Regions from separate parts of the Marinobacter sp. V032 genome, predicted to be linked through region 2. Evidence: predicted binding sites of a transcription regulator. Region 2 holds the regulator's gene; each other region holds the start of a gene.
What was found. Region 2 encodes FliA, which starts transcription of late flagellar genes. Its sites were predicted from a motif close to CTAAAGTTTNNNNNNNNNNNGCCGNTAA; they were not measured.
Positions count from the first base shown of each region.

Region 1: ACUN9X_RS09320 (flagellar protein MotY) is a predicted target of FliA. The motif match lies at 4,285-4,312, and genes of this name have one in related genera.
Region 3: ACUN9X_RS09220 (flagellin N-terminal helical domain-containing protein) is a predicted target of FliA. The motif match lies at 1,833-1,860, and genes of this name have one in related genera.

Region 1 is NZ_JBQXYE010000001.1:2,027,930-2,037,617, forward strand. It holds gene ACUN9X_RS09305 (SDR family oxidoreductase) at 266-2,251, shown strand; gene rnt (ribonuclease T) at 2,389-3,045, opposite strand; gene pyrC (dihydroorotase) at 3,101-4,132, opposite strand; gene ACUN9X_RS09320 (flagellar protein MotY) at 4,352-5,260, shown strand; gene ACUN9X_RS09325 (argininosuccinate synthase) at 5,475-6,689, shown strand; gene ACUN9X_RS09330 (penicillin acylase family protein) at 7,015-9,688, shown strand, end outside.
Region 2 is NZ_JBQXYE010000004.1:55,002-64,689, reverse strand. It holds gene ACUN9X_RS16150 (uracil-xanthine permease family protein) at 1-364, opposite strand, end outside; gene upp (uracil phosphoribosyltransferase) at 367-1,005, opposite strand; gene flhA (flagellar biosynthesis protein FlhA) at 1,255-3,426, shown strand; gene flhF (flagellar biosynthesis protein FlhF) at 3,482-4,765, shown strand; gene ACUN9X_RS16130 (MinD/ParA family protein) at 4,933-5,745, shown strand; gene ACUN9X_RS16125 (RNA polymerase sigma factor FliA) at 5,814-6,560, shown strand; gene cheY (chemotaxis response regulator CheY) at 6,700-7,086, shown strand; gene ACUN9X_RS16115 (protein phosphatase CheZ) at 7,101-7,895, shown strand; gene ACUN9X_RS16110 (chemotaxis protein CheW) at 7,909-9,688, shown strand, end outside.
Region 3 is NZ_JBQXYE010000001.1:2,006,475-2,016,162, forward strand. It holds gene ACUN9X_RS09215 (flagellin N-terminal helical domain-containing protein) at 27-1,541, opposite strand; gene ACUN9X_RS09220 (flagellin N-terminal helical domain-containing protein) at 1,947-3,413, shown strand; gene ACUN9X_RS09225 (flagellar protein FlaG) at 3,496-3,915, shown strand; gene fliD (flagellar filament capping protein FliD) at 4,221-6,197, shown strand; gene fliS (flagellar export chaperone FliS) at 6,229-6,633, shown strand; gene ACUN9X_RS09240 (histone deacetylase family protein) at 6,699-7,625, opposite strand; gene ACUN9X_RS09245 (bifunctional acetate--CoA ligase family protein/GNAT family N-acetyltransferase) at 7,843-9,688, shown strand, end outside.

The DNA of each region.
Region 1 (9,688 bases), on a different contig from region 2:
CAACCCTGTGCTAGGCTTTTCAGTGGCCGGCGCCCGCGATTATTGAACGCTGTTCGACGTTTGTCCGGTTTAGTGAATTCAGGTTATTTGAATAAATACTCTAATAAAAACAGGGGTCTGGTGAGTAATTGCTCTAATAAATTCCGGTACTTGGGGAATCTGTTGGAGTAGAATTCCACCGACTTCAGGGATGGTGTACGCGACCCGGCAGAGGGCGCGCGGAACCCTAATAAATTGAACAATAGTAATAACGGATGGGCAAAGTATGGATTATTTCCTGACGGGTGGAACCGGCTTTATTGGTCGCTTTCTGATCGACAAACTGTTGAAGCGGGGTGGCACGGTTCACGTGCTGGTGCGTAAAGAGTCCGTTGAGAAGCTGAATGTTTTGCGCGAACGCTGGGGTGACAACGAAAGCCGGGTCAAAGCCGTCGTTGGTGATCTTACTCAGCCCAATCTGGGGATTGATTCGGCCGTTCTTGGCGGTTTGAAGGGCAAGGTGGATCACTTTTTCCATCTGGCTGCTGTATATGACATGGGGGCTGATGAGGCCTCACAGATCGCAACCAATATCGATGGCACGCAGCAGGCGCTGAATGCGGCTGAAGCCATGTCAGCCGGTTGTTTTCATCATGTGTCGTCTATTGCTGCGGCGGGTATGTTCAAAGGCACCTTCCGCGAAGACATGTTCGAGGAAGCGGAAAAGCTCAATCATCCATACCTGCGCACCAAACACGATTCGGAAAAGCTGGTCCGCGATGCCTGCAAAGTCCCGTTCCGCATTTATCGCCCGGGTATGGTCATTGGCCACTCGAAAACGGGTGAAATGGATAAGGTCGATGGCCCTTACTATTTCTTCAAGATGATCCAGAAAATCCGTGGCGCTCTGCCGCAGTGGATGCCAACAATCGGTATTGAAGGTGGCCGCCTGAATATTGTGCCGGTCGATTTCGTGGTGAACGCGCTGGATCATATCGCCCACGTTGAAGGCGAAGACGGTAACTGCTTCCATCTGGTTGATTCTGACCCGTACAAGGTGGGTGAAATCCTCAATATCTTCAGCGAAGCGGGCCACGCCCCCCGCATGGCGATGCGAATTGATAACCGCATGTTCGGTTTTATTCCGCCATTTATTCGCCAGAGCCTGAAGAACCTGCCACCGGTCAAGCGTCTGACCAGCGCAGTTCTGGACGATATGGGCATTCCGCCGTCGGTGATGTCATTTATTAACTATCCGACCCGATTCGATGCCCGTGAGACGGAGCGCGTGCTCCAGGGCACCGGCATCGAAGTGCCCCGTTTGCCGGACTATTCGCCGGTGATCTGGGATTACTGGGAGCGTCACCTCGACCCCGATCTGTTCAAGGATCGTACCCTGCGTGGCACGGTTGAAGGTCGGGTTTGCGTTGTCACAGGGGCAACATCCGGTATCGGTTTGGCAACCGCTCAGAAACTGGCAGATGCCGGTGCCATTCTGGTCATTGGCGCCCGCAAGCCGGAGCGTCTGCACGAAGTGGCAGCCGAGCTGGAATCCCGTGGCGCCAGCGTGCATCCGTATCAGTGCGACTTTTCCGATATGGAAGAGTGCGATCGCTTCGTGCACACCGTGTTGGATAACCACGGTCACGTCGATGTTCTGGTCAATAACGCAGGTCGTTCGATTCGTCGTTCACTTGATCTTGCCTTCGACCGTTTCCACGATTTTGAACGCACAATGCAACTGAACTACTTCGGTTCTGTTCGTCTGATCATGGGTTTTGCGCCGGCTATGCTAGAGCGCCGTCGTGGTCATGTGGTGAATATTTCATCTATTGGCGTGCTCACCAACGCACCGCGCTTCTCGGCGTATGTCGCATCCAAGTCTGCACTTGATGCATTCAGCCGTTGTGCGGCGGCGGAGTGGTCTGATCGCAACGTGACCTTTACCACCATTAACATGCCACTGGTCAAAACTCCGATGATCGCGCCGACCAAGATCTATGACTCGGTGCCGACGTTGACCCCGGAGGAAGCGGCCGACATGGTGGCTGAGGCAATCATCTACCGGCCCAAGCGCATTGCGACTCGTCTGGGCACTTTTGCGCAGGTGCTGCACGCCATTGCGCCGAAGCTGGGTGAGATTGTGATGAACTCCGGTTACCGGATGTTCCCGGATACTGCAGCAGCGTCGGGCTCCAAGTCTGGCGAAAAGCCGAAGGTTTCATCCGAGCAGGTGGCGTTCGCTGCAATTATGCGCGGCATCTACTGGTAAGCTTTGATTTATCGTTGAAAACCCAAAAGGCCGGTGCATATGCACCGGCCTTTTTGCATTCAAAGACATGGCATCAGCGTATCTGGGCTAATAAAAAATCCCGCGTTGGCGGGATTGTTTGTTTGCAGAAGTCTGATTCAGGCTTTATCAGCGTCAGCGCTTTCTTCGTCAACGGGCGCTTCTTCAACTGGCGGTGGCGGAAAACCACCCAGCTCCTTCCAGCGATTCACGATGCCGCAGAACAGATCAGCTGTTTTCTCTGCATCGTACGCCGCTGAGTGTGCTTCACGACTACTGAAAGGAATGCCTGCAAGTTTACACGCGCGTGCCAGGACCGTGTGGCCGTACGCCAGGCCCGCCAGAGTTGCGGTGTCAAAGGTGGAGAACGGGTGGAATGGGTTGCGCTTGATGCCACAACGATCAGACGCAGCAAACAGGAAGTTATGGTCGAAGGTTGCGTTGTGGCCGACCAGTACCGCGCGTTTACAACCCTGATGCTTGATGGCCTTGCGGATCGGGCCAAACAGGTCATTCAGCGCATCCATTTCATGTACGGCGTCCCGCTCGGGATCCCAGGGGTCAATGCCGGTAAAGTCGAGTGCAGACTGCTCGAGATTAGCATTGTCAAAAGGATGAACCTGGTAAGCGATGGTGTCGCCGCGACGCAGCATACCGTCGTCATCCATCTCGATCAGAACGGCGGCCACTTCCAGCAGGGCATCGGTCTGTGAGTTGAAACCGCCGGTTTCGACGTCTACGACTACCGGCAGGAACCCGCGAAAACGTGCGGCCATGGGGGAGGTCAGATTCTCTTCCTCAGTCACTGAAGACCCTTACTGTTAGCGAATTTTAGGCAAGGCGCCAGCGAACAGACTCGCCGGCACGCAATGGTGTAATTGTGCCCGAACCCAGCGGCAGGGTAGCCGGCACTGTCCAGGGCTCACGCACCAGCGTAATGGTATCGGTATTGCGTGGCAGGCCGTAGAAATCAGGGCCGTTGAAACTGGCAAAGGCTTCAAGCTTGTCCAGCACGCCCAAATCTTCAAATGCCTCTGCGTATAACTCAATGGCGCTGCTGGCGGAGAAACAGCCGGCGCAACCACAGCTTGTTTCCTTCTTACTGGTGTCGTGCGGGGCTGAATCCGTACCGAGAAAGAAGCGGCGGTCGCCGCTTACAACGGCATCCTGCAGGGCCTGCTGATGGCGCTGGCGCTTGAGAATAGGCAGGCAGTAGAGGTGTGGGCGAATGCCTCCGACCAGCATGTGGTTGCGGTTGTACAGCAGGTGCTGGGGCGTAATGGTGGCGGCCAGATTGCTTGTGCTGTTGGTCACAAATTCGGCGGAGTCCGCAGTGGTGATGTGCTCGAGCACCACCTTAAGGTCGGGAAAGCGCTCAAGAGTCGGGGCGAGGACGCGTTCCAGAAACACCTTTTCCCGATCAAAAATATCGATGTCGGCATCGGTTACTTCGCCGTGTACCAGCAACAACATGCCGCTATCGCTCATGGCCTGTAGTGCGGCGTCAATGTTGCGAATATCGGTGACGCCCGAGGCCGAGTTGGTAGTTGCGCCGGCCGGGTAGAGTTTGGCTGCTACAACACCTGCCGTTTTTGCGGCGTGTATATCAGCGGCAGTGGTTTGCTCTGTGAGATACAGCGTGACCAGCGGATCAAAATCGGCTCCCTGCGGCAGAGCCGCGAGAATGCGGTTGCGATACCCGATGGCCTGCTCAGCATTGAGAACCGGCGGCACCAGGTTAGGCATGATGATCGCGCGACGAAAACAGCGGGCGGAAGCCGGCACGGTGTCGGCAAGTGCGTCACCATCGCGCACGTGAAGGTGCCAGTCGTCAGGTCGGGTAATCGTCAGCGTAGTGGACATCGTTAGCGCAGGGTTCCTTGGTCACAGTCTGGTGCTGCGCAGTATATCAGACACCGGGGACGAATTGCCCTGTCTTGATACCCGGAAGGCCTGGCCCTGATCGCGCTGGTCTGATGACGATCCGATTACCGTGTTACTTTTTGTTCTCCTCACTAAAGATATCCGGAGCCGGGTCGTTAAGCAGGTATCCCAATACACCTGCGAACCCTGGCATATCGCATGAAATCAATCATTCGCCCTATTGTTGTCAGCGCTTTAATGCTGGCACCTGCATCCGGTAGCATTGCGCAGACATACGGTGCCGGCATTGAAAACAGTGAGTGGTACCTGAGTTCATCGGTGTTCAGTTGCACCTTGACGCATCAGGTTCCGGGCTATGGTCGCGCGGTGTTCCAGCACCGGGCCGGGGAACGGCTGACATTCTATCTGGAGTCCGACGGCAAATTAATGAAACCGGGCAACGGCGAACTTGTGGTGGAGGCACCCAGTTGGCGCCCCGGAGTTGATCCTCAGCCACTGGGCAAAGTTGCGGTTTCCCGTGAGCGTCGGGCGGTAACGGTTGATCCACTGCGCAGCATGGCGATGGTGCAAGGCTTGATGTCCGGCATGTCGCCAACGGTAACGCGCACAGCCTGGTACAGCAGCGATCCGGTGCGGGTGAGGGTTTCCAATATTAATTTCGCCGCAAACTACGGTGACTACCAGACCTGCGTCGCCAGCCTGTTGCCGGTCAATTACGATCAGATCCAGCGCTCAAAAATTCACTTCTCGCTGGATAGCGCTGTCCTCAATGACGCCGATTACAATCGTTTGGATATGATTATCCTGTTTATCCAAGCTGACCCCAGCATCAGCAAAATTTATGTCGACGGCCACACAGATAGCAGTGGATCCCGCATTCATAACCGCAGCCTGTCAGAAGAGCGGGCCAATGCAGTAACTGAATACCTCGTCCAGCAGGGCGGTATCGACAGCGAGAAGATCATCACTCGTTACCATGGCGAACGTTACCCGGCGTCGTCTCGCCCGGCGGAGAACCGTCGCACTACCGTCCGGCTTGAGCGGGAAGGTGAGCGGCGCGGACTGCAAAGGGCTGAAGCGGATGCCGATCCCCGAAAAAATGGGTGATACTGGCCCCAAGCACCGCTGAACCACCGCAATAAAACGCCCGAATACGTCTGAAAGCGCTCTGAAAAGGGCGCTAATTCCTTCTGCCAATTGGATGCAGCGCTGAGCTGCCGTACAATAGCGCCCTTTCTAAAGTAATGAAGGCGTCAAAAGCGGCAGTTTGTTGCGTTGTTTGGCGTTATTCACTCATTTCTGATCGACGCGGAGCATGGGCATGTCAGACATCAAAAAGGTTGTACTGGCGTATTCCGGAGGGCTTGATACCTCGGTAATCGTACGCTGGCTGCAAGATACCTATAACTGCGAAGTAGTGACCTTCACTGCGGATTTGGGCCAGGGCGAAGAAGTTGAACCTGCCCGCGCCAAGGCAGAGGCATTGGGTGTCAAAGAAATCTACATCGAAGACCTGCGAGAAGAATTCGTGCGCGACTTCGTGTTCCCCATGTTCCGTGCGAATACCGTCTATGAAGGCGAGTACCTGCTGGGTACCTCCATCGCCCGCCCGCTGATCTCCAAGTATCTGATCGACATTGCCAACGAAACCGGCGCAGACGCTATCTCTCATGGTGCGACTGGCAAGGGGAACGATCAGGTACGTTTCGAACTGGGCGCCTATGCACTGAAGCCTGGTGTGCACGTTATTGCGCCATGGCGTGAATGGGATCTGAATTCCCGTGAGAAGCTGCTGGCATACTGTGCCGAGCGCGATATCCCGGTTGAGATGAAGAAGGGCAAATCGCCTTACTCCATGGATGCCAACCTGCTGCATATTTCCTATGAAGGCATGGTGCTGGAAGACCCTTGGGCCGAAGCCGAAGAAGATATGTGGCGTTGGAGCGTATCACCGGAAAAAGCCCCGGATACGCCAACCTACATTGAGCTGACCTACGAAAAAGGCGACATCGTCGCTATCGACGGTGAAGCGTTGAAGCCCCACGAGGTGTTGGCGAAACTGAACAAGGTCGGCGGCGATAATGGTATCGGTCGTCTCGACATTGTTGAGAACCGTTATGTTGGCATGAAGTCGCGTGGCTGCTACGAAACCCCGGGCGGCACTATCATGTTGCGTGCTCACCGCGGTATCGAGTCCATCACTCTGGACCGCGAAGTCGCGCATCTCAAAGATAGCCTGATGCCACGCTACGCCGAAGTGATCTACAACGGTTATTGGTGGTCGCCAGAGCGTGAAGCGATGCAGGCACTGATCGACCAGACCCAGATTCACGTGAATGGTGTTGTTCGCCTGAAACTCTATAAAGGCAACGTAGACGTCGTGGGTCGTAAATCCGACGACTCACTGTTCGACGAAAAAATTGCCACCTTCGAAGAAGATCAAGGCGCCTATGACCAGAAAGATGCGGCCGGCTTTATCAAGCTGAACGCGCTGCGCCTGCGTATTGCGGCCGGCAAAGGTCGTAAGCCGGGCTAAAGTTCGATTGGGGAATCTGGCGGCGCGTCAGATTCCCCAGGTTTTTGACAACCTCGTCACTTCTCTGCGCTCACAACACGTCTTTTGCTCTCTATCTTTCTATCTTTCTCCATTTCAAGCTTGCGCCCCATAGTAAAAAGCTGAGCCTTGCTTAAATGGTTTTCTATCCTAAATATTATATAAATCATCTTGTTACAGTCTGAAACAGTAAAGACTGAACAATTGCTCACGTTTTTGTGTGAGCCGTTGATGACTTCTGCTAGCCTGAACTTTGGTCTATGACGACCTCTTCTAAAGATCAACAATCAAAAAATGGAAGATAACAATGAAATACAAAAGGTTGGGGCTTGGTGGCTCCTCTCGGGGGCACCTTCGTGTTCTGGGGCTGGCGGTTGCAGGCAGTTTATTGTTGAGTGGGTGTGGTGATGACAGCTCCTCAGGTGGGGGTTCGGCGAGCGTTGATCCTTTAACGCCTGAGAACGGTCAGTTAAAGGCCACAATACGGCGCACGACAAATGGCGTCCCCCATATCAAGGCTGACGATTTGTCTTCAGCTGCCTTCGGTTCGGGCTACGCTCAGGCGCAGGACAACGTCTGTCTTTTGGCGGAAGCTATCGTTAAGGCTCGCAGTGAGCGATCAAAATACTTTGGGCCCGACGCTGTACTGGGCTCCGGTGACTTCATGAACGTCATCAACGATTTCTCCTATAAAGCACAGGATATTTTGGGCGGTGCCCAACGTGACTACGCCAATCTGTCACCGGAAAGCCGCGCAATGATTGATGGCTTTACCGCGGGCTATAACAAATATATTGCCGATACTCCGGCGACCGACTTGCCGGCGGAATGCCGCAATCAGCCGTGGGTCAAGGAAATCGAACCAACGGATCTTCTGGCGCACTATCGCATTGTCGGGCAGTACGCGAGTGGCGCACTCTTTGCCACCGGTGCTGTTTTTGTCGCGGTTCCGCCAAGTGGGTCGCCAGCTCCCACGCCGGTGATTGCAAAGTCGATGACAGAAAAAGACTTTGATCCAGTTGGCGTGGCCGAGAAAGCCAAGCGCTATGCCTCAAGTCGCACTAATTACAACGAGACGGGTCTTGCCAGTAATGCCTGGGGTATCGGCGGCGATATGACAGAGCAGGGCCGGGGTGCACTTCTTGCCAACCCCCACTTCCCATATACGGGCCATCGTCGGTTGTATCAGGTGCAGATGACCGTTCCCGGCTATCTGAATATCAACGGCGCGGGCTTGCTGGGTACTGCCATTCCGCTGATCAATTTCAACGAAAACCTGGCCTGGTCGCATACTGTTACCACCAGTCGCCGTTTTACGATGTATGAGTTGACGCTCAAGTCCGGCGACGAGATGACCTATATCAAAGACGGGGAAGAAAAGCCGATCACCAGCAAAACCTTCCAGATTGAGGTGGCCAATGGTACTGCAACCCCAACGGTTCTGGAGCGGAAATTCTATTTTTCCGAGTACGGCCCAATGTTGGCAGCTGATGCTGTAACCGGCGGCGGGTTGCCGGCCTGGGGTGGCGTCAATTCCCAAGGCACAACGGTGGCATACACCTATCGCGATGCTAACGCCAATACCAGTGGTCTGCTGGATACCTGGCTGCAAATGAGTCGCGCATCCAACCTGCAAGAATTCCAGGATGTCTTCAGAAACTGTGGCTCCACGCTTTGGACCAACTCAACCTATGCCGATGACCAAGGTAATGCTTTCTATATCGATAGCAGTTCGGTGCCCAACCTGTCTGAAAAGTCGATCGCGTTGATCAACTTCAAACGCAGTGCCAGTGCAGCTTACGCTCAGTTGTTCGATAACGGGCTGACCTTGCTGGATGGTTCTCGTGGGTTTGATGACTGGGTCGAAGGAGAGTGTAATGGCCTAGCGCCATACGACGCCAAGCCCAAACTGCTGCGTTCGGATTTTGTCCAGAACTCGAACAGCAGTTACTGGTCAACCAACCCGGCAGCATTCCTGACCGGCTACTCTCCGATGTTTGGTTCCGAGAAAACCGAAATTAATCCACGTACTCGCCTTGGCATCAAAATGCTGCAAAACCCAATGGATCACGGCCTGGATGTGAATACGCCGGCACCGGCGGGGCAGGATGGCAAGTTTGGCGCGAAAGATCTCATTGGCGCTATCTGGAACGACCGCGCCTGGTATTCGGAGCAATTTCTGGGTGAGCTTCTGCAACGGTGCGACTTGATTGGTGGCACGAATGTCACCGTACCCACGGCGTTACTGCCAGCAGACCCGGTTGTTGCGCCGCCGGGTGGAGGATCTCGCGCAGTGACTGCAGGCTGTGACGCTTTGAAAAACTGGAATGGAACATACGGGCTTGATAGCACTGGCGCTCATACGTTCCGTGCCTTTATTGACATATACAGGCGTAGCTTTCCGGACGATCTGCAAACCGCCTTCAATTCGGCTGACCCGGTTAATACCCCCGCTGACCCTTCTGCAGACAACAAAGGAACAGGGGATGACCAGATGCTCCAGGCGCTGGCTGCGGGGCTGACAGTGCTGGATGAAGCCGGCATTGCATACGATGCGAAACTTGGTGATGTGCAGTATTACCAGCCTTCAGGCAGCGTGCCGCCAGGCAGTCCGCTTGCCAGCGCCATGACTCAGGGGGCAAAAATTCCCTGGCACGGTGGTGATGGCAATGTAGACGGTGCGTTCAACGCGATTGGTGTTGTCGACTCAGATTTTGCTGAGGATACGATCATTCCGCGCATCAACACGCCGGAGTACAACAGCGCGTCGGGTAGCCGCTTTGCGGCGGGCCTTTCCAGTAACTCAGGGGAAGGATGGAATATTGCGCGCGGCACTAGTTGGCATTTTGGTCTGGAATTTACTGACCAGGGGCCCGAAGCCTATGGACTGGTGAGCTATTCTCAGTCGAGTGATGAAATGTCACCGTACTTTGAGGACCAGAGTCAGCGCTATTCTGACAAGAATTACCGCAAACTGTTGT
Region 2 (9,688 bases):
CGATTACAACCGGTGGTAACAAGCGGTTCAGAAACCCGGTGCCTTTAAGACGCACCAGACCGCTCAGGATCATATAGAGCACACCGGCGGCGACCAGCCCGCCCATGGTTTCCTCAATGCCAAACCGGGCCTTGGAGGCAATGATCGGCGCGATAAAGGCGAACGACGAGGCGAGGAAAATCGGAATCTGACCGCCGGTAATCAGTTGGAAGAGCAGGGTGCCGACACCGGCGGTGAACAAAGCCACGTTGGGGTCCATACCGGTGATAAGGGGCATCAGCACCAATGCGCCAAACGCAACCAGCAACATCTGGGATCCGGCAAGTGCCTCTCGCCATACGGGTTCGTTGGAAGTTTGCTGCATGCTTAGCTGTCCTTTTGTTTGGTGCCGAAGATCTTGTCACCGGCATCGCCGAGACCCGGAAGAATGTATCCCTTTTCATTAAGCCGCTGATCGACCGAAGCGGTATAGATGGACACATCAGGATGGGCTTCCAGCACTTTGGCTACACCTTCCGGTGCGGCGACAAGGATCAGCGCCCGGATTTCAGTGCTGCCGGCCTTTTTGAGTAGGTCGATTGTTGAAATCAGTGAACCGCCCGTTGCCAGCATGGGGTCGATAATGACCGCCATCCGCTGATCCAGTTCGCCCACCAGCTTTTCCAGATAGGTGCTGGCTTCAAGGGTTTCTTCGTTACGCACCTGGCCGACCACACTGACGCGTGCTCCGGGAATCAGTGACAGTACGCCATCCAGCATGCCCATGCCCGCCCGCAGGATCGGTACGATGGTGACCTTTTTACCGCGCAGGCGTTCGACTTCTACCGGTCCGGCCCAGCCTTCAATCGTTTCTTTTTCAAGCTCAAAGTCTTTGGTGGCCTCATAGGTCAGCAGGGCGCCGACCTCCTGAGCCAACTCGCGAAAGTTTTTGGTGCTGATGTCGGCGCGGCGCATCAGGCCAAGTTTATGGCGGATCAGGGGGTGTTGAACCTCATGGACGGGCATGGCTCACCTTATGTTCAGGAGTACGTGGGGATGTCTGGTCATGACACCTGCTGATGGCAATCAGATGGCGTTATGACTCGAATTGGCGTCAAGGATACCGCACTTGTGATGGTTTCGTCAGCGGCCGGTTTTCCGAAGGTTCGCTCGCGTTGGTATGGATCGTGCAATCACCTGTCGGTATGCAGGTATGTCGTCAAAAAAACGACAGACCAAACGCTGGCAATCGTTGTAACCGGAGATAAACAGGGAATGGACAGAGCGCTCGTCCTGAATAACGTCAAATCTATGGCGAACGGCAGTCTCGGTATTCCGATACTGCTGATGGCGCTGCTCGGCATGATGATTCTGCCGATGCCGGTCTTCCTGCTGGACGTGCTGTTTACCTTCAATATCACCCTGTCTATCGTCATTCTGCTGGTTGGTGTGTATGCACTGCGCCCAATGGAATTTGCGGCCTTTCCGACGGTTCTGCTGGTAGCCACGTTGCTGCGTCTGGCGTTGAACGTTGCCTCTACGCGAATTGTTCTGCTGCACGGCCATGAAGGCGGCGCTTCTGCCGGTAAGGTGATCGAGTCCTTTGGTGAAGTGCTCATCGGCGGCAACTATGCGGTCGGTATCGTGGTGTTTGCGATCCTGATGATCATCAACTTCATGGTTGTCACCAAAGGCGCTGGCCGGGTGTCGGAAGTGAGCGCCCGATTTACCCTGGATGCCATGCCCGGCAAGCAGATGGCTATCGACGCTGACCTGAACGCCGGCCTGATTAATCAGGACGACGCAAAGGCCCGCCGGTCCGAGATCGCGCAGGAAGCTGACTTCTACGGTTCAATGGACGGTGCCAGCAAGTTCGTAAAAGGTGACGCAGTTGCAGGCCTGCTGATTCTGGCGATCAACCTTGTAGGTGGTGTCGCCATTGGCATGATGCAACACGATCTGTCGTTCGCTGACGCCATGCGCAATTATGCACTTCTGACCATTGGTGACGGTCTGGTCGCCCAGATTCCGTCGCTGTTGCTGTCGACTGCAGCTGCCATCATGGTGACGCGCGTCACCTCCAGTCAGGACATGGGTCAGCAGATCCTGTCCCAGATGTTCACAGCACCTCGGGCTTTGGCTATTGCCGCTGCCATCCTTATTATTCTGGGTGTCATTCCGGGTATGCCGCACATTGCGTTTCTCGGCCTGGGTTTTCTTTCCGCTGGTACGGCATACCTGATCTGGAAGAAGCAGGCCCAGACCGAAGAAGACGACAGCGTATTCCCGGCCCGCGGCGGAACCGGTGTACCCCGCACAGCATCGCCGGCAGCGGGACCTCACGGTGGCGAAGGCGCACCCCATGCATTGCCCGGGCCTTCTGAAAATAGAGAGCTGGGTTGGGATGATGTCGCCACGGTCGATATCGTTGGGCTTGAGGTGGGGTATCGCCTCATTCCGCTGGTGGACAAGACCCAGGGTGGGCAACTGCTGACCCGTATTAAAGGTGTGCGCAAGAAGCTGTCGCAGGATCTCGGCTTTTTGATGCCTTCGGTTCATATTCGCGACAACCTGGACCTGATGCCAAACGTTTACCGCATTACGTTGATGGGGGTCACGCTGGCTGAAGCCGAGATTCATCCTGATCGCGAACTGGCGATCGACCCGGGGCAGGTGTTCGGCAAAATTGAGGGCATCGAAGGCAAAGATCCGGCGTTTGGTCTGGATGCCTCGTGGATTGAACCGGACAAAAAAGATCAGGCGCAAACGCTGGGGTATACCGTAGTGGATGCCAGCACCGTGGTGGCGACGCACCTCAACCAGATCCTTCAGAAGCATGCCCATGAGCTGCTGGGACATGAAGAGGTCCAGAAGTGGCTGGAACAACTTGAAAAAATCTCGCCAAAGCTTGCAGAGGAATTGGTTCCAACCACGCTCACCATCAGTCTGCTGCTGAAAGTACTGCAAAGCCTGCTGAAAGAAGAAGTGCCGATCCGCGACATGCGCTCGATTGCCGAGGCCATCGTTAACGTGCAGCCGAAAACCCAGGACGCACGTGTACTGACTACAGCCGCCCGCCAGGCACTGCGGCGGATGATCGTCCAGAGCATCAGCGGCAGTGATTCTGAAATCCCTGTGATCACGCTAGATCCAGAGTTGGAACAGATGTTGCTGAAGTCAGTGCAACAGAGTCAACAATCTGGCGGCCAGGATGATATTGGCCTGGTGCTTGAGCCCAATATGGTTGAAAAGCTGCAGCGGTCATTACAGGACGCCGCCCAGCGCCAGGAAATGATGGGCAAGCCAGCAATACTGCTGGTCTCGGCCCCGCTCAGGCATGCGATGGCGCGGTTCGCCAGCTACGGAATTGAACGCCTGCACGTTCTGTCTTATCAGGAAGTGCCGGATAACAAACAGATTACGATTGTCGCATCGGTCGGCCAGTAAAAGGTCGTAAAGAACAGCGGCGCCGGATAACCGGCACCACCGGAGGTAGCTCACCATGAAAGTAAAACGGTTCTTTGCATCAACTATGACAGAAGCCCTGAAGATGGTGCGTCTGGATATGGGCGAAGACGCAGTTATTCTTTCAAACCGTCGGGTAGACGGTGGCGTCGAAATTGTGACGGCACTGAACTACGACGAAAATCTGGCGCGTCAGCGTTTGGGCAGCGCCGCCATGGAAGCGACCAACGGCTCGCAACTGGCGGAAATGCAGGCTGACCAGCACCTGCGGCTGGAGCAGGAGCTCGAGCGCTCGCGGGATCGCATTCGCGATATTCGTGGGCGTCGTCAGATCAAGCAACCCGTGCCGGACTTCTCAATGCCGGAGGATAACGCGCCTGCTGCGCCTGAACCCCAGCAGGATGCGACCCAGGTTGCACTCGAGGCCATGCGGGCAGAGCTGCACAATCTGCGGGACATGGTCAGCGGTCGTGCGCCCGACTCTTCCGCCACCCAACCCGCATCCGTCTCCAAGGCGCTTGATGCCAGTCAGCAGCGATTGCGTGAGCGTCTGGAAGAGTTCGGTCTTTCGTCCAAGCTGGCGGCGACCCTCTCGCACAATCACGGTTCCGGTCGTCTTGACGAAGGTTGGAAGAAAGCGCTGAGAACACTGGCCGCCGGGGTTAAAACCCAGCAGCAGGAAGTCATTGAAGAGGGCGGTATTGTGGCACTGGTCGGCCCTACCGGTTCCGGCAAGACGACAACTATCGGCAAGATGGCGGCACGTTACGTGTTGCGTCACGGTGCTGACTCAATTGCACTGGTCACTACCGATCGCTACCGGGTCGCGGCCCACGAGCAGTTATTTGTGTTTGGCCGCATACTGAACGTGCCGGTAAGGGTTGTTGACGAAAGCCACTCGCTGGATCAGATTCTTGATGACCTGTCGGATAAACGACTGGTCTTGATTGACACTGCAGGCCTGACTCAATCAGACCGGGGGCACCAGGAGCAACTGAATGAACTTGCTTCCAGCTACCACCCGGTGCGCCCATACCTGGTGCTGGCGGCGACCAGTCAGCCGCGTATTATGAAATCCACATGGCATTGCTATAAGATGGCGAATCCGGCGGGCTGCATCATGACCAAACTTGATGAAGCACTGACACTTGGCGAAGTACTTGGATTTGCTATGGAAACCGGGCTTCGGGTGGCGTACTTTACAGATGGCCAGAAGATTCCGGAGGATATCCATTCGGCGCAGGCCGTATCGCTCGTCAAGTTGGGTGTCGAAAGGTTGCGCGAAGCGCGGGAGCTTGCGCCTGCCGCCGAAGGTGCCTGACCGGAAACAATGATGGCGCAGAAACAGAACGTACAGGGATAAAGTACAGGAATAACGCCGGCTGACAGATATCGGATGTCTGGAGTAAAACAGGCGCGAGACTACAAAAGTAGCTGGCACAGCGCCGGCCATATGGATCCAATTCGTCGTGAGAGACCGCATCCGGTATGAGTAGAGCAAACCCGGTTCAGGTAATCGCCGTATCAGGCGGCAAGGGAGGCGTTGGCAAGAGCAATGTCTCTGTCAATCTGGCTATTGCACTGGCCCAGATGGGGCGCAGGGTTGTCGTACTGGATGCTGATCTTGGCCTGGGAAATATCGACGTACTGCTGGGTGTCACCGCAACGCACAATCTCTCTGACGTCCTGTCGGGGGAGTGCAGCCTGAAGGATGTCCTGGTTGATGGCCCGGGCGGTATAAAAATTGTGCCGGCCTCGTCAGGCACTCAGCGCATGACGCAGCTGTCATCCATGGAGCACGCCGGACTGATTAATGCTTTTAGCGAATTGGGCGATCAGATCGATGTTCTGATTGTTGACACCGCTGCCGGTATTTCCGAATCTGTAGTGAGTTTTCTGCGTGCCTCGCAGGAACTTCTGCTGGTCGTCTGCGATGAACCCACTTCCATTACTGATGCCTACGCCTTGATAAAGCTGATGAATCGGGATTACGGCACCAACCGTTTTCGTATTCTTGCCAATCAGGTACGCAATGAGCAGGAAGGAAAGCACCTCTATGAAAAGCTCACGCGGGTAACCGAACGTTTCCTTGATGTTGGGCTACAATATGTAGGCATAGTGCCTTATGACGAGGCGGTCAAAAAATCGGTGCAACGTCAACGCGCAGTGCTTGACGCCTATCCTCGCGCCAAAGCCTCACTTGCTATCAAGGCGCTGGCCCAAAAGGTGGACGCATGGCCATTGCCATCCTCGCCGCGCGGGCATCTTGAGTTCTTCATTGAACGTCTGGTAGATGCCTGAGACTGTGCCCCATCCCAAGAGCACAGCCGCATGAAGGTCGTCTGAACAATAACAGGTAATCCGGACTCATGACGTTGGTAAAAAGCCTGGGAATCTATAATCGTACCGGCGAACGCGGTCCCCATCAGCTCGTTGAGCAACATGCGCCGCTCGTCAAAAAAATCGCCCTTCACCTGCTCGCCCGTTTGCCGGCGTCAGTGCAGCTTGAAGACCTCATGCAGGCCGGAATGATCGGCTTGCTTGAAGCCGCCCAGAAATACGAGGCAACCAAAGGCGCCTCTTTCGAAACCTATGCCGGCATCCGCATTCGCGGTTCCATTGTTGACGAAATCCGCAAAGGCGATTGGGTGCCTCGTTCCGTCCATCGCAATGCCCGTCGTGTCGCCCAGGCTATCCGCACCGTTGAAAACCGCAAAGGGCGTGAAGCCCAGGATGCTGAAGTGGCGGACGAGCTGGAAATGTCCCTCGACGAATACTACTCATGCCTCGCTGATAGCAGCGGCGGCCGATTATTTAGTCTCGATGAGCTAAATGAATCGGGCGAGCTGCCGATAGACGATGTAGATGCCGTTGCGGATGCGCCCTACGAAAACATTTCTTCAGGTGCGTTTCGCAAGAATCTGGCCGAGGCTATTGATGAGCTTCCCGAGCGGGAGAAGCTGGTGCTCAATCTTTATTATCAGGAAGAACTGAACCTGAAAGAGATTGGTGCTGTTATCGGGGTCAGTGAGAGTCGGGTAAGTCAGATACACAGCCAGGCGGCTTTGAGGCTCAAGTCCAGGCTGGCGGATTGGCAAGACGAATTAAGTACCTGAAATTTTTAGCGTTTGGTAACTAATTTCATACAGATTGCACTGCTCTTAACGAATAGACTGTGCTTTTGGATATGACTGCTAGACTTGGTTGCAAGGTCATAACCCCTTGCATTGCGGACTGTAATCAGTGGAGGTCCCATTGGACAAGAACATGAAAATACTCATCGTGGACGACTTTTCCACGATGCGTCGGATCATCAAGAACCTGCTGCGGGATCTTGGCTTTACCAATACCGATGAAGCCGATGATGGCAACACCGCGCTGCCGATGCTGAAAAGCGGCAAGTATGATTTCCTGGTGACCGACTGGAATATGCCCGGCATGTCCGGCTTCGAGTTGCTGGAAGCGGTAAGGGCTGATGATGCTTTGAAAAGCTTGCCAGTGCTGATGGTAACGGCAGAAGCCAAGCGCGATCAGATCGTTGCGGCGGCGCAGGCGGGGGTCAACGGTTATGTGGTCAAGCCATTTACGGCCGCTGTGCTGAAGGAAAAGATCGAGAAGATCTTCGAACGAATCCAGTCGTAAGCTGAGCGTCGATCATGAGCAAAAAAACGAACAATAAAGGCGCGCTTGATGCTGACGTTGTTGCAAAGCTGCACCTTCAGGCCGATCAGCTCAAAGAGCAGGTTGACGCCGGCAATTATGCTGCAGCGATGGGCCTGATCAACGAATTGAATGATGTGCGCGATCAGAGCCTTTATCAGGAAGTGGGGCGACTGACCCGGAGTCTGCACGAAGCCATTCGCAATTTTCAGATTGATCCGCAGAACGCCGAACAGGACGAAGCACTGTCGAAGATGTCAGATGCGTCCGATCGCCTTGCATACGTGGTGCAGATGACAGGCAAAGCGGCCAACCGCACGATGGATCTGGTCGAAGAGGCGATGCCCAAGGCGCAGGCCATGATCGAGCAGTCGCGAGCCTTTCGCGAAGAGTGGGCAAAGTTGCGCCGGCGTGAAATGAAAGCAGACGAGTTTCGCGAACTCTACCACCGCCTCGATCTTTATTTCGAGAAAACGGCGACTGACGCAGAAGTACTCTATGGCCACCTCTCCGAAATACTGCTGGCTCAGGATTTTCAGGACCTGACAGGTCAGGTGATTCAGAAAGTCACCGCGCTGGTGAAAGAAGTGGAAGATCAGATGTTGAGCCTGGTGGTGATGGCCAGCCATGTCGACAAGATCACCGGCACCGTGCATGAACTTGGCCCCGATGCATCCAAAAAATCGGGTATCGAGAAGGGCGAAGGCCCGCAAATGAATGCCGAAGTGCGCGAAGACGTCGTATCCGGGCAAGACGATGTTGATGACCTGCTGTCCAGTCTGGGATTTTGAGTGAGGATTCCGCATGGCGTTTGATGCTGACGAAGAAATTCTTCAGGACTTTCTGGTAGAAGCTGGCGAGATACTGGAGAAGTTGTCTGAACAACTGGTCGATCTGGAACGCAATCCGGACGACGGTGAGTTGCTGAATGCCATTTTCCGCGGTTTCCACACGGTAAAAGGCGGCGCCGGCTTTTTGCAGCTTGATGCGCTGGTGGGTTGCTGCCATTCCGCCGAGAACGTGTTTGACACACTGCGTAATCGTAAACGCAGAGTGACCTCTGAATTAATGGACGTGGTGCTTGAGGCACTGGACAACGTCAACCTGATGTTTGATCAGGTCCGCAACCAGGAAGACCCTACACCCGCCGCTCCCGAACTGATACAAGCGCTTGACGCGCTGGCCGAACCTGAGGTCGAGGGCGAGTCGGCTGCTGAAGTTGAGGCTGAGCCTGAATCTGTTGTGGCCGAAGAAGCCTCAGAGCCTGAGCAACCGGCTGCCGAGAACGGGGATATTACCGACGACGAGTTTGAACAGCTGCTGGATGCGCTTCAGGGTAAGGATGCGCCGGCAGCAACGCCGGAACCTGCAACCGGTGGTGGCGCAGACGAGATCTCCGATGACGAGTTCGAAAGCCTGCTTGACGATCTGCATGGTAAAGGGAAGCACTCCGGCGGCGCGCCTGCATCAAAGCCTGCGACTGAATCCAGTGCGCCAGCGGCGGGCGGCGACGAGATTTCCGATGACGAGTTTGAGTCGCTGCTTGATGAGCTTCATGGCAAAGGCCAGTTCAAGGCTGCGGCAGCCGAGCCTGAAGCCAGTGCAGCAGGCGGCAACGACGACCTGATCAGCGATGACGAATTCGAGTCACTGTTGGACGACCTGCACGGAAAAGGTAAAAAGCCTGAGGCGCCAAAACCTGCGCCAAAAGTGGCCAAGCCGGCTCCCGAGAAGAAAGCGGAGCCAGCGAAAAAAGTTGAGCCTGCCAAACAACCGGCTGCGCCCGCTGCGCGTGGCGATGAACCCGACGCCAAAACTGCGCCTGCGGCGGCTGGCGAGACGACGGTGCGGGTTGATACCAAACGCCTCGATGACATCATGAATATGGTGGGCGAGCTGGTGTTGGTGCGTAATCGTCTTCAGCGTCTGGGGGGAGCAAGTGAAGACGAGCACATGCAAAAAGCCGTCTCCAACCTGGACGTGGTTACAACCGATCTCCAGTCGGCGGTAATGCAGACCCGGATGCAGCCAATCAAAAAGGTGTTTGGCCGTTTCCCCCGTGTTGTCCGGGACCTGGCGCGAAACCTCAAAAAAGAAATCAATCTGGTGATGCACGGTGAAGACACCGATCTCGACAAAAACCTTGTTGAGGCCTTGTCGGATCCGCTTGTTCACTTGGTGCGCAACTCGGTCGACCACGGCATCGAGCTGCCAGATGTGCGGGAAAAAGCGGGCAAGCCGCGTACCGGCCTTGTCACCCTGTCTGCAGAGCAGGAAGGTGATCACATACTGCTGGTGATTGAAGACGATGGCGCGGGGATGGATCCGAATGTCCTGCGCCGAAAGGCGGTTGAGAAAGGGCTGTTTGAGCAGGATGTCGCAGATCGCCTGACAGAAACCGAATGCTTTAACCTGATTTTTGCGCCCGGCTTTTCAACCAAGGAGCAGATTTCAGATGTGTCCGGCCGTGGCGTTGGCATGGATGTGGTCAAAACCAAAATTGGCCAGCTCAACGGTATGATCAACATCGAGTCGTCGATGGGCAAGGGCTCCCGCATTGTCATCAAGGTGCCCTTGACGCTGG
Region 3 (9,688 bases), on a different contig from region 2:
TTTGTGGGTGCCTGTTGCCTGCGGAATTAGCCCTGCAGCAACTGCAATACCTGCTGTGGCCGGGCATTTGCCTGGGCCAGTACCGACAGGCCGGCAGATTGCAGTACCTGGGTACGGGCAAGCTCTGCGGTTTCGGCAGCAAAGTCCGCATCGCGGATACGGGAGCGGGCGGACGAGAGATTCTCGGACGTGGTGCTCAGATTCGCGATAGTGGATTCCAGCCGGTTCTGTGCCGCACCGAGATCAGCTCGAATGCCACTGATGGATTCGAGTGCTGCGTCTACAATTGCGAGTGCATCCGTAGCACCCTGGAAGGTGCTGATATCGATACCGCTCACGTCTTCAGTTGTGGAACCAACTGCTGTATTCGCCGCAGCGGTATCGAGAATGCTGCCAGCTGCAGCTGTAATACTTGATGACACTGCAAAGCTGGATGACGAGTCAAAGGTGATCTGACCTGAGACACGGGTGCTGTCGGTGGTCGAGGCAGGTGCGCCACTCAGTGTTATCGCGTCGCCATCGGCTTCTGCCTCACCTTTGAAGCTTGCGGTTGCGGTACCGGCATTGGTTGAAAAATCTTCAACCAGAATGTCTTTACCTTCTTCCTGAGTGAATATCAGGCGACCATCTTGTACTTCGGCGGTGATGCCCGTTTTACCCGCAGCCGAATTGATTTCTCGTGCCAGAGGGCTCAGGTCAGTGACGTCATCAATCTGTGCAGAGACAGTGGCTTTCTCGCCGCCACTGGAAATTGTCATGGAGACGGTGCCAGTGCCGCCGAGATTGAAGAGTTCAGCAGTTGTCCGCGCCTTGGCTTCGACGCCTGTTGTCTCGATCTTGCTGTTGATGTTGGCTGCGATCTCGGCCGCCGTATCGCCGGCGGCAATTGTCACCGTGGCATTGCCTAGCGAGCTGGATATCGTCAGGTCTTGCCCGCCGATGCCGTTTGCTGCAGTGGCATCAGCCGCAGCTGCCAGCGAGGAGCCGGTGCCCACGCGAGCCGTTGTGTTGGCGGCATCAGCGGTATTGTTTGCCAGATCGGTGGTTTTGGCGCCCGCAATCGATACTGAAATTGTCTGATTCTCGTTGGCGCCAGCCTGGAATTTCTGCGCCTGGAACGAGCCATCCAGCAGCTTCAGCCCGTTAAACTCGGTTGTCGTCGCAACGCGCTCGAGTTCCTGCTTGAGCTGGTTGACCTCGGACTGCAAAGCACGACGGTCAGAGGCCGAGTTTGTGGCGTTGGCCGACTGAACAGCCAGTTCACGGATTCGCTGCAGAATATTGCCTGATTCGCCCAGCGCGCCCTCTGCGGTCTGTGCCAGCGAGATGCCGTCATTGGCATTACGGATAGCCTGGTTGAGGCCATCTATTTGCGACGTGAAGCGCTCGGAGATCGCCAGACCAGCCGCATCGTCTTTGGCTGAGTTGATACGCAGACCTGAAGAAAGGCGCTGCAATGCTGTATCCGAATCACGCTGGGTGCTGTTCAGGTTGCGCTGAGCATTCAGCGACGCCGTATTAGTATTGATGATCTGAGGCATGGTGTTCTCCTTACTCTAAAAGAGAAGCCGGAAGCCAAGTGCCCGATCAAAAGGACGCCCTACCGGCCTGAATTCATGGAATTACCGTTTGCAGGGCTTAAAGCTTAAATCGTGCCAGTTTTTGTTTTTTGTTTTTAATATATTGAAAAATATTGATTTTCAGGTTTTTAATGAAGCGGGTTTGAGCGACGGGGCGACGGAAATTCGGCAGAGCATTGCCGCTTTATTCCCCGCTTTTAGAGGATGTTGAGAGGGAATTACATTCTTTAACAATATAATCGCTAAACCCACCTAAAGGATTCTTAATCAGGGCCGTTAAGCATTTCAGCAGGGCGGCGTACCAAACCAAATGACCGGGCGCCTGACCTCTTTCAAGAGAAACTAAACAGGTTTAGGAGAAGCATCATGGCTCTCGGTATCAACACTAACGTTGCATCACTTTCCGCTCAGAACAACTTGAGCAAATCTCAGTCACTGTCTGATCAGGCTCTTGAGCGTCTGTCTTCAGGTCTGCGTATCAACTCAGCCAAAGACGATGCGGCTGGTCTGGCTATCTCTTCACGCTTTGATACACAGGTTCGTGGCCTGGGTGTTGCTCAGCGTAACGCGAACGACGGCATCTCGCTGGCACAGACTGCTGAAGGCGCTCTGGGTCAGGCAGGCGATCTGCTTCAGCGTATCCGTGAACTGTCAGTACAGTCAGCTAACGACACCAACTCTGCTTCAGACCGTAAATCACTGCAGGCTGAGGTTACCCAGCTGCAGGCTGAGCTGAACCGTGTTGCGGACACCACCAACTTCAACGGCCAAACGCTGCTGAACGGTGATTTCGCTAACGCCCAGTTCCAGGTTGGCGCTAACGCTAACCAGACTATCAACGTATCTTTGAGCAGTGCTCGCGGTACTGATATCGGTAACTACACTGCTGACTCTGAAGGGACGCTTCTGAGAAATGCGACAGCGGCCAACGCAACTGCGCCCACCACTAACGGTGTAACGGGAGAAAATCTCACCATCTCAGGCAACGGTGCTTCCGAAACAGTTGCGATCGGAGCTGGTGCTTCTGCAGCCGACATCGCGACAGCAGTAAATGCGAAGACGGCTAGTACTGGCGTAGAAGCGAAAGCGAGCACTTCAGCTACTTTGAGCAGTATCGGTGACGGAACGGTTAGTTTTGACTTGATTGGTGATGAAGGGAAAAGTGTTAGCATCGCGGCAACTGTAGGTGGCGGAGATTTGGGCACCTTGGCTGCAGCCATCAACGATGCATCCGCGACAACTGGTGTTACTGCAGTTGTAGAAAACGATACGATAAAACTTGAAAATTCTACTGGTTCAAATGTCGCGATTCAGAACTTCACGACCGATTCAGCAGATACAAGTGTAACCGTAAATGTCCTTGACCCTGACGGCACCACTGTTGGTTCTACAACGGATTTGGATGGCGCTGCAAACAATACGCTGATCACTGGTGCGGTTGAATACAGCTCATCTAGTGCATTTAGCGTTTCCGGTGCTAGTGCCGAAGTTATCAGTGCGGCTAAAGGCGGGCAGTTGCAATCGGTAGCGGCCATCGACATCACCACTACCGAGGGCGCTAACGCTGCAATCGACACTATCGACGCAGCTCTGAGCACTATCAACAGCCAGCGAGCTGATTTGGGTGCGATCCAGAACCGCTTCACATCGACTATCGATGCGATTGCGACTACTTCTGAGAACCTGTCAGCAGCACAGAGCCGGATTCTGGATGCGGACTTCGCTTCAGAGACCGCCAAGCTGGCCAAGTCTCAGGTACTGCAGCAAGCAGGTATCTCGGTACTGGCACAGGCTAACGCCCGTCCACAGCAGGTTCTGTCTCTCCTGCAGTAACAGGGGCATAGCGGCACCGGCCGGCTTCCACTCTAAATAGAGGGGAGCCGGCTTCCGCCGTTTCTGGAGAGTGAGGTGAGCTATGAATGACGTAAACCTGAACAGCACGGATCTGACCCTGGTTTCGACCAAGGTACCGGCTCGGGCGTCCACGTCACCTCAGGCAGAAGGAGTCAAGCCTTCCGCTCGAGTCCAGGAGTCAGCCGCATCGACTGTGATGTCCCTGGCGCCGCCGACAACATCGGCATCAGCGCAGGAGGATAAGCAGAAGGTGCAGGGGGAATCGCTCAATCAGGCGGTATCCCAGCTTAATGACTTTGTGCAAACCGTTCAGCGCGATCTTCATTTTGAGGTCGATAACGGCTCAGGCAAGACCATTGTCCGGGTTGTTGATCAGCAGACGGACAAAGTTATTCGCCAGATTCCTGATGATGTGGCTTTGAGGTTGGCAGAAAAATTGCAGCAGGATGAACCGCTGACGTTATTTAATATCGAAGTGTGAAGCCTTGCCGGTTGCATTCCGGTATTAAATGACGGTATTTCAGCACCGCCGCCTTCGTGAGAAGCCGGCGGTGTTTTGTTTTTAAACGGGCTAAGGTCATAGGCCTCTGGCCGGTTTTATATAGCAGAGGCGCAAATAACCTTTGTGTTGATCGCGACGTGGCGGCTCAAGCGGGTCAGGCGTACTATATTTTTATTGGCCGGCACAGTTTGTTACAAAAATGCGGTGGTCGGAGGCAAAGTTTTGCCGTTAGCCGCCGATACGTAATTAAATGGGTAGCACGCCTTCTTGAGGAGGCATTCGTTATGGCAGGTATTTCTTCAGTCGGTATTGGTTCAGGGGTTTTGACGTCAGATTTGATTGATCAGCTGGTTGCGGCTGAGCGTCAGACGTCAGATAACCGGTTGGACTTTAATCAGCAGCGCGCGGAGGCTCTTATTTCAGCCTACGGCACACTGAAGAGTGCCGTCACAGAACTGCGCCTGCCCATGCGTCAGCTGAGTTCGCCTGACAATCTCAAATCTTTTTCTGCTTCGTCTTCAAATGATGACGTCACAGTGACGCTGGACAGTTCGAAAGCGAGCCGCGGCAATTACACGGTCAAGGTCGACAGTCTGGCTCAGTCCCAGTCGCTTGCTTCCGGTACGTTTGCCGACAAAGATGCGACATCGATTGGCACCGGATCGATCACTTTGAATGTCGGTGGCGAATCCAAAACCATCACAGTCGACGGTTCCAACAATACGCTGCAAGGTCTGGCGAACGCGATCAATGACGCCGGCGTGGGTGCGACCGCAGGTGTTGTTGATACCGGTAACGGTTTCCGCCTGGTGCTGTCGTCTGAAGAGACCGGCATCGACAACGCCATCGAAATCACTGTTAATGATTCAGATAGCGACAACACGGACGCCTCGGGCCTGTCCCAGTTTGCGTTTAACGCCACTACCAGCAATCTGACCGAAACCGTTGCTGCTCAGGATGCCGTGGTTCAGGTGAATGGCATCACGATTTCCCGGCCGACCAACACCATCGAAAACGTCATCGACGGCTTGTCCTTTGAAGTGAAGGCTGAAGGGGTTACCTCAACAGTCAAAGTTGCACAGGACACGTCTGCAGTTGCAGATCGCGTGGCTACCTTCGTTGAGAAGTTCAACACACTGCAGGACACCGTCAAGGCGCTGTCGGGTTACAACTCGGAAACCCAGCAGGGTGGGTTGTTATCCGGCGATGCGACGATTCGAACCATTCAGAGCCAGATGCGTGAGGTGTTAACCCGTGTGGTGCCTGGCCTCGAAAATGCCTCGGTACGCACGCTGGCCGATGTCGGCATTACCACCGACTACAAAACCGGTGCACTGACGTTTGATCGCGAGAAATTTGAGACGCAGCTGAAACAGAATCCAGACGATGTGACCGCATTGTTCGCAGAGCAGGGCCGCGCATCGGATGAGCAGATCGAATTTGTCCGTAGCGGAATTAACACAGAAGCCGGCGATTTCGCTGTCAACATTACCCAGATCGCGACACAAGGTTCGCTTCAGGGCGCGAGTGCTGGCACTGGTAACGTTACGATCAATGATGACAATGATGCGCTCTCATTCAAGGTTGATGGTGAAACCTCGGTAAGTATCAAGTTGGCAGCCGGTACCTATACCCGTGAAGAACTTGCTACACAGATTCAGTCTCAGCTTGATAACAGCAGCGCTTTAAGTGCATCGGGGAAGTCCATCACGGTTGGTGTGGATGCGGCAACAGGGGCGTTGTCATTCTCATCCGGTTCTTATGGCAGCAATTCAAACGTCAGCCTTACGGCCGTTGATACCAATAGCGCGGCTGATCTTGGCCTGAGCGTCCAGACCGGTACTCCGGGTAAAGATGTGGCCGGTACTGTCGGCGGACAGCAAGCCACCGGCGAAGGGCAAAACCTTTTCGTTGATGGCAACGGCTCGGCAGCGGGACTCGAGATCAAGATTACCGGTGGTTCAACAGGTCCACGTGGCAGTTTCACATTTATAGAGGGTGTCGGTGGCAGGGCTGTCGATCTGGTCACCAGCATTGTTGGTGCGGATGGCGCTATTGAAACGCGCACAGACACGCTGCAGGACGAACTGGCGAGCATCGCTGAAGATCGCGTTCAGTTGAATGAACGTATTGAGTCCTACCGGGAGCGGCTGGTTGCCCAGTTCTCGGCGGCCGATTCATTGATTGCCAAGCTCAACAGCACTCGGGATTACGTTACCCAGCAGCTTGAAGCGCTGGCACCACAGAACAACAGCAATTGATCCGCGCACAGGATCGTAGCAGAGGTTACTTATGAACGGTTTGCAGGCTTACCAGAGCGTTAACACACAGACCAGCATCACCGATGCGGACCCGCACAAGCTGATTCAGCTTTTGTATAACGGTGCCCTGGAGCGAATCAATATGGCCAAGGCCCGCATGCAGGCAAATGACTACGAAGGCAAAGGTCGCCTGATCAGCAAGGCAATCGAGATTATCGGCGGTCTGCGCAGTTTTCTTGATTTCGAAAAGGGCGGGGAACTGGCTGCTAATCTTGAAGGGCTGTATGACTATATGGAGCGGACCCTTTTCGAAGCCAATCGTCACAACGATGCGGGTAAGCTGGATGAAGTAGGCCGGTTGCTGCGCCAGGTTAAAGATGGCTGGGATGGCATTCGTGAGCAGGCAGCGGGGAATCAGCAGCAGGCTGCTGTCTGAGTTCAAAGCACTGGCAGGTCTGTTTGAAAGCGGAAGCTCCTGATAGGGAACTTCCGCTTTTGTGCCTAACCCGCCGCAACCAATCCTTCCAGATGCGCACCGGTACCCTCTGCCAGTGCTTTTAGATGATAGCCACCTTCGAGTGTTGAGACGATTCGGTCATTCGCCGTGTCATGAGCGACGCTGGTGAGCATATCGGTCAACCAGCGATAATCCGCCGATTCCAGTTCAAGATTCGCCATCGGGTCGAGCTTGTGAGAGTCGAAACCGGCCGAGACCAGCACCAGTTGCGGTTTGAAATCCTGAAGTTTATGCAACCAGTCGGCTTCCACTTTCTTGCGGTAATCGCTGGCTGATGTGCCCGCCATGATAGGGCTATTGATAATGTTCTCGGGCTGACGGTACACGTGGGAGTGTGGGTAGAAAGGGTGCTGGAAGCTGGAGCACATCAGGATTCGCTCATCTCCCTGAACGATATCGACGGTACCGTTGCCCTGGTGCACATCAAAATCCACTATCGCAACCCGCTCAAGTCCATGAAAGGTGAGGGCATGGTACGCTGCCAGCGCGATGTTGTTGTAAAAACAGAACCCCATCGATTTGCCGCGCTCAGCGTGATGACCCGGTGGTCGCGCCGCGATGAAGGCGTTGGTTGCCTGGCCTGACAGCACCATATCAACGGCTTGCACATTGGCGCCGGCAGCGAGCCGCGCAGCACGCAGGGTATGGGGCATCATCGCGGTGTCAGGATCAGTGAAAACCCGGCCCTGGGTTGGCTGCATCATATCGAGCTGCCGTAAATAGGTTTCCGGGTGTACTTTAAGGAGCTGATCCCGAGTGATTTCTTCCGGTCGCACCCAGTCCAGTTCACTGCCCAGGTTCATATCAGCCAGATAGCTGATAATCGCGATAAGACGCTCCGGTGACTCGGGGTGTTCAGCCCCCATATTGTGTTTCTGGAAGTCATCGTGGGAAAAAAAAGCGGTTGTCATAAAATGCAGGTCCAATCCGGGCGGCCGTTCAAGCCCCATGCCGTTTAAGGCCATGGTATCAGTCTTGTCGCTATTGCGCTGCGCTTCTTTAAGCTAGCTCATACGCGCATTAAATTCGTTGATTGCCGGTATATTTATCAGAACGACATTGATTTGTCCGACTTTCCCTTTACGATCAGAGTCATCAAGATGATATTTGGTTTATAGGGAGCACGTTGTGGGCACACGTTATCTGGAAAGCCTGTTTAATCCCGGGTCCATTGTGATTGTGGGGGCTTCCGAGCGCGCCACCAACCTGGGCGGGATGGTGCTGCGAAACCTGATGTCCGGCGGTTTTCCCGGTGATCTTATGGTTATTAACCGCAATGACTACGAGACAGTGCACGGGGTTAAGTGCTTCCATAAAGTCTCAAAGATGCCAATTTCACCGGATCTGGCGATTATCTGTACCCCTCCTGAAACCGTACCCCGCATGGTGCGTCAGCTCGGCGAAGCCGGTGTCAAAACGGCGATAGTCATGACCGGTGGTATGTCCCGTGCACACAGTAAAACCGGCCAGCCGCTGATGTATTCCGTGCGCGATGCCGGGCGGGAATATGGCATTCGTATTCTGGGGCCCAACACGATCGGGTTGATGGTGCCGTCGCGCAGCATGAACGCCACCTATGCCCATATGGGCGCTCTGCCCGGAAAGGTTGCGTTTGTGGGGCAGTCCGGCACGATCGCCAGCTCAATTATCGACTGGGCTTTCGCTCGTGGCGTCGGCTTTTCTCACTTTCTGACTCTGGGCGATGGGATGGATATCGGTCACGATGATCTGATCGATTATCTGGCCCAGGACCCCAGTTGTCGGGCCATCTTGCTGCATATCGAGAATATTCCGGACCCTCGCCGGTTCGTGTCGGCGGTGCGAGTGGCCTCCCGAACCAAGCCGGTTATTGCCGTCAAAAGCGGACGTGTACCGGAATCCGAATGGATGCCGGTACAGCTGCCGATGGGTATCTCGCGAACAGATCCGATCTACGATGCCGTTCTGCGACGGGCGGGCGTCTTGCGAGTGGATGGCCTCGGCCAAATGTTCGATGCGCTTGAGTCACTCACCCGAATGCGCCCGGTGCGCAGGGAAGAGTTGGTGATTATGGCAAACGGCGTGGGCCCGGGGGTGCTGTCAGTTGATCGCCTGTCGGCTTTGGGGGGGGAGCTGGCCAGTCTCTCAAACGATACCATTGAGGCGTTGGCCAAATTGATGCCCTCGTACTGGACCCGCAAGAACCCGATCGATCTGGGCTACGATGCTTCACCGACGCTGTACGCGGATACGCTGAGGGTATTGGCTAAAGACTCGAATGTGTCCAACGTGCTGGTGATGTATGCCCCGAGCCTGACCGAAGACAGCCTTCATATTGCTGACTCTGTAGTGCAGGCCAGCAAAGGCACGCGACTGAACATCTTTACCTGCTGGCTGGGGCAAAGCACGGTGCTGGATGCCCGGGACGAGTTCTATCGAGTGGGCATTCCGTCGTTTTTCTCTCCCGAGAAAGCTGTGACGGCGTTTATGCAGCACGTGAATCACCAGCGGGTTCAGCGCTTGCTGCGCGAAACGCCGGAATCATTTACCGATCATTATCTGGACCGTTCAACAGCCCGCAAAATCGTTATGAAAGCGCATCGCTCCGGTCGCAATCACTTGTCGAACAGTGAAGCGCGGGCGGTGATTCAGGATTACGGCTTGCGCACAGTCAACACACTCTACTGCGATGACGTGGATGGCGTGCTTGAGACATTCCAGGTTGAGCGCCGGCCAATCGACATTACGCTGATCCATGAACGCGGTTGCCATCCCTTTATGGAGGAGCAGTCAGGTCGGGGCCGGTATAAAGCGACGATCCAGGGGCTCAATAGCGAAAACGCCATCATCGATTCCTGTCGGGTGCTACTGGAAGAGTATCGGGCGCATTACCCCAGCAGCGGATTTCTGGGATTCGCAGTGCAGCGGACTTATCAACATCTGGGGGGCATTGCGTTCAGCGTGGGGATCACGCGCGACCCGGTCTTCGGACCGC